Regions from separate parts of the Vibrio sp. 03_296 genome, predicted to be linked through region 1. Evidence: riboswitches for the same ligand, from Rfam matches in the RefSeq annotation. Region 1 holds a riboswitch; the other holds the start of a gene.
The links. A riboswitch is a leader RNA that binds a small molecule or an ion and turns the genes downstream of it on or off. The one in region 1 is predicted to bind thiamine pyrophosphate.

Region 1 (5,810 bases):
AGTTAGCCTGACCCGACTCACCGATTTCCGTTAATGCAATTTGTCTTTGATAACGAGTAAAGTGCCGATCATTCAACATGATTGGCCTCGCTTGTTGGCTCAAGACACTGTGTGGATACTGAGTCGAAACGCGCAAGCGCTGCATTAGAGACCATGACTTGCTTGAAGTGGTCTATTGCTGCCTTCACGTCTTTCGCCAAAGTGATCGCTCGCACCACGGCTAGTGAAGAGACTCCACATCGCCATACCGTCGCCGCATTGGTTTGATCAATACCACCAATGGCGACCGTGGGAACGCCGGTGATGGAATCATCATAAGGCATGGTATCAATCAGTTGCTGATAGAGTTTTAGCCTCACCAGCCCTTGCGGCAATGAAGGCATCTGTTTGGTGGTGGTAGGAAAAATGTGCCCTAACGCAATATAACTGGGCTGAAGTTGAACAATACGTAACAGCTCATAATAGCCATGCGTAGATAACCCTAGTGCAATACCTGCATTCGCCAAGGCGGCTAAATCGGCCACTTGCAAATCTTCCTGCCCTAGATGCACACCATAGGCTTGATGCTGAATCGCTAGCTGCCAGTAGTCGTTGATATAGACTTGTGCACCATAATGTCGGCCTAGCTGTATCGCACGCACAATCTGTTGCTCTAAATCGGTTTGGTTTGGATCTTTAATCCGCAATTGGACCGTTTTAATTCCTAAAGGCAATAACTTCTCGATCCAACTGACATCGTCAACCACGGGATAGAGCCCTAACTGTTGAGCGCTAATCCGCGGAAACGCTTTTGTTAACGCTTCAATACTGTGGCTTGGTAAGATACCGAGCTCATCCAGGCGCAACACTGGAGTAGGAAACAAAGCAAAATCCGACACCCATGTTTCACGTGAAACATTCAACATCGCACGTGCCAAAGTCAGGCAATCTTCGATTGGAAAATCAAGTGCGCTGAGCGTGACCACCCACGCCAAATGTCGATAGTTCGACTCCACACTATTGTTCTGCGGATAGTTTGGGAGTAATGAATATCGTAGTGCGCGAGTTTCATCGGCTAAAGGATGTCGCCAGACATCGAACACTTCACCTTGCTCCCCTCGCAAATTGATCAACAGAGTCTTGGCATTGCGACCTGAACCCAAATAGGTGGATACGTCTGTGAGAGCAAGCGAATGATGATAATGAAGCGCAAAGTCATACGCGCCGAGATGACGACTGTCGTTATGGATAAGATCCGTTTCGAATACGACCGTTTTGGCTGAAGAAATCAGTTGCAGTGTACGAGTTGGGCTAACGCCCAACTCTATATGGTCAATGGCAAAGCCTTGCTGCTTTGCCAAGAGCAAACACTGCTGAATTTCTCCCGTCAGCTCAATAATGGCAGAAGGAATCAGCAGTCTCATTGTTAACCCTCGGCCACTTCTTCATGACTCACTGCGGGGTGGTACAACTCCGAACCCGACGCTTTGAATTCCGCGGACTTTTGTTTCATCCCTTCCAATGGGTCATCCAACAGCTTAACTGCTATCGCCTGTCCTTCCTCAGCCTGTTGCCCTTTAGCATACTCACGAACTTCTTGCGAAATCTTCATCGAGCAGAATTTGGGGCCACACATCGAACAGAAATGCGCAACCTTGCCCGACTCTTGTGGCAGGGTTTCATCGTGGAATGCACGTGCCGTATCGGGGTCGAGCGAGAGATTAAATTGATCCTGCCAACGGAATTCAAAACGAGCTTTAGACAATGCGTTGTCACGAACTTGCGCGCCCGGGTGCCCTTTGGCCAAATCCGCCGCGTGCGCAGCCAGTTTGTAGGTTATCAAGCCGGTTTTCACATCTTCTTTATTGGGTAGACCTAAGTGCTCCTTTGGCGTTACGTAGCAAAGCATGGCACAGCCATACCAACCAATCATGGCCGCACCAATCCCAGAAGTAATGTGGTCATAGCCAGGGGCAATGTCGGTGGTCAGTGGACCTAAGGTATAGAATGGTGCCTCATGACAATGCTTGAGCTGCTCATCCATGTTCTCTTTAATCATGTGCATCGGTACATGCCCAGGACCTTCGATAATCACTTGGACATCGTATTCCCACGCGATTTTGGTTAGCTCCCCTAACGTTCTGAGCTCCGCAAACTGCGCTTCATCATTGGCATCGGCAATCGAGCCAGGACGCAAACCATCGCCTAATGAGAGCGCCACGTCGTACTTCGCACAAATCTCACAGATCTCGCGGAAATGGGTATAGAGGAAACTCTCTTGATGATGTGCTAAACACCACTTAGCGATGATCGAGCCGCCACGCGATACAATGCCTGTCACGCGTTTCGCCGTCATTGGGATATAGCGCAGCAGCAAACCCGCGTGAATCGTAAAGTAATCCACACCCTGCTCAGCCTGCTCGATCAGCGTATCACGCATCACTTCCCACGTAAGGTTCTCAGCAACGCCATTGACCTTCTCTAGTGCTTGATACATAGGCACGGTTCCAATCGGAACTGGGCTGTTGCGTAGAATCCATTCCCGAGTTTCGTGAATGTTTCTCCCGGTCGACAAATCCATCACCGTATCACCGCCCCAACGAGTCGCCCATACCAACTTCTCCACTTCTTCTTCAATCGACGAAGTCACCGATGAGTTACCAATGTTAGCGTTAACTTTCACAAGGAAGTTGCGGCCGATGATCATCGGTTCGGATTCTGGGTGATTGATGTTGGAAGGAATGATCGCGCGACCTTCTGCTACTTCACGACGCACAAACTCAGGGGTAATTTCCTTAGGTAGATTCGCACCAAAATTTTGCCCTGCGTGCTGCTGAGTCAAAACTTCATCTCGATATTTGGCGCGTCCCATATTCTCGCGCAAAGCGATGTATTCCATCTCTGGGGTAATGATACCCTTACGTGCATAATGCAACTGAGTGACACAATGCCCAGCTTTGGCACGACGAATGCGAGGCAGATTGCCATATCTCAACTCATCCAGCGTTTCATCTTCTAAGCGCTCTTTAGTGTAGATCGAGCTGACATCATCAAGGACTTCGGTATCAGCACGCTCTGTAATCCACTCTTCTCTTAACTTAGGAAGGCCATTATAGAGGTCGATTTGATGAGTCGGGTCCGTGTAGACCCCCGAGGTGTCATACACTCTTACCGCTTCATTTGGCTGAAAGATTGGCGCCTCTTTGGTCCCGCCAACTAGGCTGTCAGCCAAGGAGATTTCGCGCATTGGCACTCTAATGTCTGAGCGAGAGCCCTCGACATACACTTTGGTGGAGTTGGGATACGGCTGCACAGAGAGTGTATCGATGAATTGTTTAGCTTCCAGTCTCGCTTGTTTGCGATTCGACATAGCATTTTTCCTTTCTTGTTATGCTGGATAAAAAGGTTTTGGATAAAAATGCTTGGCGGAAAGTTGTGACAAGAGGCGTTGAACACACAATTTAGAGATTCAATTTGTGGATTCAAGCTTTGATAAGACACCAGTTTGCACTGGTACAAGTATCTTCTCTTGTTCCCTTCGCAGGTTCTAACCTGATCAGGTTCAACGGATCCCGAATAAACGGTCTCAGCCCTAAGGCACTCCGACAAGTGAAGCGATTATATGAAATCGGCTTGGTTAAACCAAGCCGACCTGTTTAAAATTTAACTCAATTTCGCTCATAGCTTCACGATTTGAGTAATTGGAAACCTACCCAAGCAGCAGTAATACTCAAAGTCACGTTTAACACAACGTTTAAGCCCATTTTGAAAAATGCGCCTTGCTGCATCAGCAATACGTTATCCATCGAAAATGTTGAGAAGGTTGTTAGTGCCCCCAAAAAGCCCAAACCGATTATTTGTCGCCATGGCTCAGTTGCCAGCAACTCACTTTCAAACGCGGCAATCAAAAGCCCCATAATAAAGGAACCGACCACGTTTACGGTTAACGTACCATATGGAAAACCTCTGCCTAACAACACAACACAGAGCTCTGACACTAAGTAACGAGAACAAGCGCCAAAGGCGCCGCCCAAGGCGATGAAACCCATAATCGCAAATTGACTCATAGCAACCTCACAAATCTAATGGCCACATTGTAGCCACATCCACACAGAGATCGAGTACAAAAAACAATAATTTCATTTAGATAACGTATCCGTAAATCGCCAAGATTTAAAAAGTTACAGGAGTCACTTTACTTCAATGTATCCCATCAATCCGGTTTTCATATGTTCAATCACGTGGCAGTGATACATCCAACGACCAGGGTTGTCCGCAACAAACGCCGCTTTGGCACTGCCATTCTTGCCTAGCAAAACAGTATCAGTATGAAACGGTTCTGCGAGGGTCTGGCCATTTAATTCCAATACAGTAAATGTGTGTCCATGCAAATGAATGGGATGATGATATTGCGTCACGTTCTTAAGATTAAATATGTAAGTCCGCCCTCGCTCTAACGTTGCTAACGGCGCCGGAATTGAATCTTGGCTCATCCCCTCCCAGACACGTTTATTCACCAACCAAAACGTCGGCAGAGCTTGGCCAGATTTATCCATCGGAGTAACAGCCCCTTCCCACTCAAAGACAAAATCAATTTGTTCAGCCGTTTCTAAATCTAACGGCGCAATTGGATTGAGCGGCAATGTTGGCAGTGTATTCTGGTTAGATAGGTCCGATTCGACCGATTCAAATGCACAAAGAGCAAACGGAAACTTCCCTTTCATTTGTCGCACATAGAAACGCTCTCCAACACCTGGAGCCATTAACCCGACATCGACCCTCATTCCAGGCCCAATCTTGTGCTCAGAGAGCTTGTAAGGGGTTTTTATTGGGTTTCCATCTATTGCTATAACCCATGCATCCACACCTTCAATAGCGATAGGATAAGTGATGGTATTGTCCACATTTGCGATTCTCAGCCTCGTCATCGCATTCGCTTTCAACAGATAGGTCGGTTCATGGACGCCATTCACCGTTCCCCACTCACCGGGAGTTCCCATACGGGCGCTTAAGCGTGGGACCAATAATGATTTCCATTCACCTTTCTCATTGAGATGCCAATGCTTAAGCATTAGAGCATGGTCTTCATCAAAAGAAACTGGCTCTGCTTCATCAACAATGATTAACCCAACTAGCCCCATACCTAGCTGCTTAACGCTGTTCATATGCGGGTGATACCAAAATGTTCCTGCGTCAGGTGGAGTAAAGCGATAAGTAAAGCTCTCCCCTGGCATAACGGGTTTTTGACTCAAAAAGGGAACACCATCCATCTCAATAGGTACGCGCAAACCATGCCAATGGATTGTAGTTGGCTCGTTGAGTTTGTTGGTGAAGTGAATGATCACTTCTTCCCCTTGTCGACAACGAATCGTAGGGGCAGGAATAGAGCCATTAAAGGCGAGCACATCCGTAGTAAAACCAGGCACCACCTCAGCGGTAGCCGGTTCTGCAGTCATCTCATAGACAAACCGACCATGATGAAACGGCGCTCTACGCGACAGTGAACACGCAGGGAGAAGCGTTAATGCGGAAAACGCCAATGAAGTTTGAAGAAAGCGGCGGCGAGAAATATCCATATGTGGCCTACTGATTTGATTAATTGGCCTAAGTCTAACCAAATATTAATAATCATTCTCAACAATCTATCATACAAACCTAACTAAAAGTATGATCTAATTGAGGCTGTTACTTCTTCGTAATAAATGACGCTATGGACAGTCTCAATAGCATTGATTTCAAAAAACTTGCTAGCCAACAAAAATCTATTCAAATGAAGATGCGATTACTCACATTGGCCCATTTTAAAGATGGTCACTCTCGAACCCAAATGG
Region 2 (5,810 bases), on a different contig from region 1:
AGGTGCATTCTAGCGAGTTAATTTGAAGAGTCAAACACTTTTTCAAATTTATTTTCTCAGAAGCTTTTACCTCACCCGACGTTGCTGAGGCCTTACGCCGTCTGCCGTGTCGGTGGATGCGCATTATAGGGAAGGCAGTTTCTTTGGCAAGTGCTTTTCGATAAAAAATGTCATAAACCCGTTCGCATGCGCAAACAATGAACAAATGGTTATTTTTCTTGGTTCCATGTTAAGAAAAAGCATCTATTTTCGTCAGAAATCGTTCAACCAAGCATCTTGGAAATCGGATACATTGAGTACTCTGTGGCTTTCTTCCCACTGACGAATCCTTTCCAGCTCATTCAATACACTCTTTATTGTCAGTGTATTGTTGTCTAACTCGAACACTTGCTGCTGAGTTTGATAGTAGAACTTGAGAATGGTTATTGCTTTCTCATTGTGTTCGTTGTGTGCAGCATTCTTGAGGATATTCAACTTTCGATAGATCTTTAAATGAGTCTGTTTGAGCTTCCACACATACAAGAGCTCATCAAAATAGCGATGTGTCTTTATTTGATTCATTATTGAAAGCGTACTGACAAACGCTATTACTACTCCTAAGAGATTCCAAACAAAATTGCCCGTCGATTCGCCTTCTACAATCTCTGTGTTGCCAAATAGGGCAATCAACAATGTACTAAATGCAATGGCAGAACAAGCAAAAGCCAGTAGAAATACCACTATCACCATGTTCCCTTTCTTTCTATATTCTTCTTTATTTATTTGACGCACGAATACCGCCCTCCTTCTTTTAGTGCCAGACTAGTTTAACCAAGCAAAACGCACTCGCAACGTTTCCTTTGTAAGCTTTCTCTCAATCGCTCTCTCTTTCACTCTACACTTTGATAGCAGCATGACTCGCAACAGACTATTTGTTGGGTATATACTCCGTGCATTCGAATTCACTGCAAAGGTCTATCATGCGTACATTTGTATTACGCGCACGCGCGGCGCCGACAAACAGTCGAGCTTTATTAGAAGGAGTCGGTAACGAGGCTCATACTGAGATTCTTGCACATACTCTAATGAACACGATGTTTGTCGCACAGTCACATCGACAAGATGTTGTCGTTCATCTGGTTTTAGAGAGTACCAAAGACTTTTCGCGTACAATTACCATTCACTCTAACGAAGTCTCAAACGTGGGTGGCTTCCACGAGGCAAACTTGTTGAACATTGTTGTTCGTGCGCTTGATGCTTCTACGGGTATGGGCAAAGAAGAATTAAGAAATGTCGAACCAGGTGTGACCGTTCGTACAATTAGCTTTGAACGATTGGTCCAGCAGTTGGCTGAAGACCATCAGCTATATATGTTGGAAAAGAAAGGCGAGTTTGTTCGCGACATTAAGTTTGCCGCCAATCCTTGTTTTTTACTTACTGACCATATTCCGATGCCAAAGAAAACTTTTAACAGTCTGAAGCGTCTCGGAACGCAAAACATTAGCCTTGGCCCTAAAATGTTGTTTGCCTCCCAATGCGTCACTCTGATTCAAAATGAATTGGATCTGCAGGAATAAATGCGAAGGGCTCATTAGAGCCCTTTTTCTTGCTCAAAATTCATCATTGGCGTTCTCTATCCCAATCAAGACGTAGATAACACTCCAAGTGTCTTTGTTCCCTTGAATACTCGCTTGCGTCGAGTTCAATTACTGATATCATTTTTGCCAACATAGTCGGGGAGCCTTATCGGCTGAGATCGCTACGCGAGACCCGTTGAACCTGATTCAGTTAATACTGACGTAGGGAACTATTACGCGCATATCGCTTTCTGCTTTATGCGTTGGTATACCAATATAGTTGGTAATATTGTTGGTATAGACAGTTCCTGTACGTCTTGTTCTAGGATACAAGATGCTACTTACTTCAACTACTCAATCTCTTATTCCATGCGTTCTCACCATTGCCGGTTCTGATAGTGGGGGTGGAGCAGGTATACAAGCCGATATAAAAGCCATTTCAGCCACGGGCAGTTACGCAAGCTCAGTGATCACTGCCATCACCGCGCAAAATACGATGGGCGTTAATGCCGTATTTCCGATCCCTACCGAGTTTGTTGCAGCGCAGCTAGATGCCGTTTTCAGCGATCTCAATATTCAAGCGGTTAAAATTGGTATGCTTGCAGACCGTCATATTATTCGATTGGTTGCCGAAAAAATTCGCCAATATTCGCCAGCGAAAGTGGTACTCGACCCCGTGATGATCTCCACCAGCGGCCAGGCGTTATTACAACCAGATGCGATCGCCGCATTGAAAGAGTACTTGATTCCACTGGCAGATATCGTGACGCCGAATATCCCTGAATATGTGGCGCTCACCGGAATGCCCATCCCTAACACTGAACATGAGATGATCTCGAGCGTCGAAAGTTTAAAAGCGCTGAACTGCCCTGCCATCTTATTAAAAGGCGGGCATTTGTATAATGAGTCCCACAGTAGCGATCTTTTGATCACGCCACAGTTTTGTGAATTCATCCGTAGCAAACGCCACTCTACACGCAACACCCACGGTACTGGCTGCACGTTATCTTCAGCCATCGCGTCTTATTTGGCTCAAGGTCATCGCTTACACAAGGCTGTCTTTTTGGCCAAGCAATACATATCACAGGCGATCGCTCATGCCGATGAGCTATCCGTTGGTCAAGGTCATGGCCCCGTCAATCACTTCTTTGCAGGACACATGCACGTCCGCTAGAAAAGTCCTCCATCGTCATCTTTTGCTCGGGAGTAAGTGCTGTCCCATGGCCTACAGCGCTACCGAGCTGAGAACCCATCTCGAAATAATTGACAGATGCTTGATACTTTCATCTTGCACACTCACCTATAATGGCGGTTTTTCTTCACAAGCTTTCTCGATGAAAACAGTATTCACACCAAAACGTTACTCACTAGTCGCTCTTTCGTGTTTCGCAGCTTTGCTGACTTTAGTTACTTGGTTTGCCTCAGGTATTGAATTGAGGTCTCCTGTACCAGATTTTCTTGGTCTCACTTTTACCCTAGTGACCGATTCCGCTGGCAGTAAAGGCTTTGCTATTACACTGGTCGCTTTAAGCTTGCTGGTTTTACGTAAACACTCTGGACGATATTTTGTTGTGGGTCGATTTGCTGTACTAGCACTTATGCTGGTTTTAAGTTTTGCTGGAAAAACGGGATTAAAGAAACTCACAGAGTCACCCCGCCCCTACACCGAATGGATGGCTTCAGAACATTTAGTTGATACACCACAAGCCTTCTACAATCTCGATGCGGCTCAACAAGTAACACTAGTAAAGACACAGGAAGAAACGATCAGTCCATGGCGTTTGCAACATTGGGAAGGTGAAACCGATTATTCCTTCCCCTCGGGTCATACAATATTTGCCAGTTTATGTGTGGCTTTCTTTGGGGGTATCTTTCTGATGCAAAAGCGCTATGTGGCGTTTGTCACGACCCTTGCTTGGGCGAGTTTGGTCGCTTATAGCCGCTTATGGATTGGTATGCACCGACCAGAGGATCTATTTGGCTCACTTGCGTTTATTGCCATGATCACAGCGCTATTGCCAAATTTTCTACCGATACCAACATCGGTCAGGAAGTTTTTACGCATTCGGGAAAGCACAGTTTAAAGCAGCCGTGTTTCATATTTGCCGCCCAAGGATAGGGAGAGTGAATAATGATGAAGAAACTGAATGGTGTTCAAAATGAACGTAAAAAGAAGGTCGTTTGGTAAAAGTAGGACAACCAAGCGACCAAAAGCTATTTAAGCTAAGCTAGTTTTACAACCAAAGCATAGAAAGTGTTGTCTGTGAGGACCAACTCACTTAGACGAGCACATTATAGCGAGACAATACGGAAAGGAAAGAAATAAAACCCATCATCCGTTATTTACTGACTTTTCTGTGACATCACTGGTTTACCTTTGGTTAAACTTTAACCCACCAGAAACCTTTCTAATTAGCTCAGCATATAGGACAGCTAATATGGACGACTGCATAGCCGATCGCCATATAAAGCGCTTTTTCCGCTTCTTTAGGATCACCAGAGATTCGATTGGTGAGAGACATTCGTCCTTCAGCACTACAAATGATCTCTCCCACATTCTGGATGAGGTTCCGAAACATTCTATCTTCATTTACAGCGTTAACCCATGAGAGATAAAAGGCTTCAGGGGATGAAAATTCAAGGGCTTGGATGATGTGTTCGACCGCTTTCGGTTTAAGCTCATCCAATAATTCTTCTTTTTTCTTGAAATGCCCATTGACGCAAGAACGACTCACCCCTGTTTTCTCAGCAATATGCGTATAGGTTAAGTGTTCATAGCCTTCTAGCAGGAGTATTTTAAACGATGCATCTATAATATTTTGGTGTGTTTTTTTGGCCACAGCTTGGCTGACTCTTGGCATTGTCATCTCCTACTAAAAGCGGCAAATCCTAACGCTTTCATAAAACCTGCTCAAGAAAATTGATCGATAAAGTGGTCCGACTTTAGCGACATTCTCCTCTCATAAATCCGTTATTATTATTATCAACAAGGCTCAAAAAGCGCAACAATCAATCAAAAAGTATCATTTTATGGCACTCGCGATGATAAAAAAGACCACAATTTGAGTGTTTATCAATAACAAATATAAAAGACATTGTCTTTTATTTATTTTCGCAAAGTTCGATATCAGCATGCCTCACACTATTGGGGATAGCCAAAAAGCAAAAATCCTTCGCGCAATACGAAGGATTTTGTTCAGTCAAAAACATTTTAAGTCAGGTATGAGCAGGCGCAACAATGAAAATTAGAGATCACGCATTAAGATTTCGTACTCTTCTTGCGCTTCTTTAACCAAACTTTTTAGCTCTTGCGCGTCTGCGGTAGCAAGCATCACTTTCCAAGGAGAGTGTGCTTGTTGACAAACTAATGCCACCCCTTGTTTGTCACTAGAGAAAGCCAACTGTTCAAAATCAGCCACATAGTGTTGACGCTGACCTTTTATTTCAACATCAAGCTTTCCTACTGGGTTGATTTCTACATGTGCATAGCGCTCTGGCTTAATACTCACTCGATAATCCCTATGTACAGTGATCATGACGCCCTCCAAACTGTGCGATTACCATCCCAACATCAGTTTAGGAGAGTTTCTTCGCACTGGAGACCAAATCGGTTGGAATATTGATCCCGGTTAATTTGTCGTGCAAAAAACGTAAAAAATTGCGCATATCGAGTCATTTGATTGGGCATTTAATCAGACAACACCTGCTGCCGGATAACCTGCAAAACACCAGATTCTTCATTGCTTGGTGCGATAAAACGGGCGAGTGCTTTCACTTCAGGATGGGCATTAGCCATCGCATAGGAATGGTAGCTTTGTTCAAGCATTTCTACGTCATTGAAATAATCACCAAAGCTCATGGTTTGTTGGCGTGTAAAACCCAACGTTTGCTGTAAATGTCTGATTGCTGCGCCTTTTGACGCTTCTGCGTTCATCACATCCAACCAAATCTTGGCGCTCACCACCACCTGATGCGTCGCATCAAAACGTTCGCTGAATGATGTGTGTAATTTTTCTTTTGAACCGTCAAAATGACAAATCGCCACTTTGATAAAAGCCTCATCAACATCCAGTAGATCAGGGACATATTGGCAGCGATGGTAATACTTGCTGATTTCTTCAATCGCCTCAGGATGCTTTGTTTCAACATAAGCCGATTCTTTACCACATAGCACAATGTGGGCACCGTCAATGGTACGAGCCAACTGAATAATGTCTTTAATATCCGCGCCATCTAAGCCACAACTGTAGAGCT

Region 2: it holds a riboswitch for thiamine pyrophosphate, as region 1 does, so the genes downstream of both, thiD (bifunctional hydroxymethylpyrimidine kinase/phosphomethylpyrimidine kinase) here and thiC (phosphomethylpyrimidine synthase ThiC) in region 1, are expected to answer to the same signal.

What each region holds. Positions count from the first base shown of each region.
Region 1 covers NZ_NPKW01000038.1:10,724-16,533, forward strand. The annotation lists gene CIK04_RS03210 (HesA/MoeB/ThiF family protein) at 1-79, opposite strand, end outside; gene CIK04_RS03215 (thiamine phosphate synthase) at 69-1,403, opposite strand; gene thiC (phosphomethylpyrimidine synthase ThiC) at 1,406-3,349, opposite strand; TPP riboswitch at 3,496-3,594, opposite strand; gene crcB (fluoride efflux transporter CrcB) at 3,666-4,046, opposite strand; gene CIK04_RS03230 (multicopper oxidase family protein) at 4,170-5,555, opposite strand; partial or broken gene CIK04_RS03235 (IS630 family transposase) at 5,690-5,810, shown strand, end outside.
Region 2 covers NZ_NPKW01000091.1:2,278-8,087, reverse strand. The annotation lists gene CIK04_RS11570 (DUF3087 family protein) at 253-771, opposite strand; gene trmY (tRNA (pseudouridine(54)-N(1))-methyltransferase TrmY) at 960-1,556, shown strand; TPP riboswitch at 1,704-1,802, shown strand; gene thiD (bifunctional hydroxymethylpyrimidine kinase/phosphomethylpyrimidine kinase) at 1,891-2,730, shown strand; gene CIK04_RS11555 (phosphatase PAP2 family protein) at 2,891-3,640, shown strand; gene CIK04_RS11550 (TetR/AcrR family transcriptional regulator) at 3,974-4,417, opposite strand; gene CIK04_RS11545 (hypothetical protein) at 4,802-5,092, opposite strand; gene CIK04_RS11540 (HAD family hydrolase) at 5,245-5,810, opposite strand, start outside.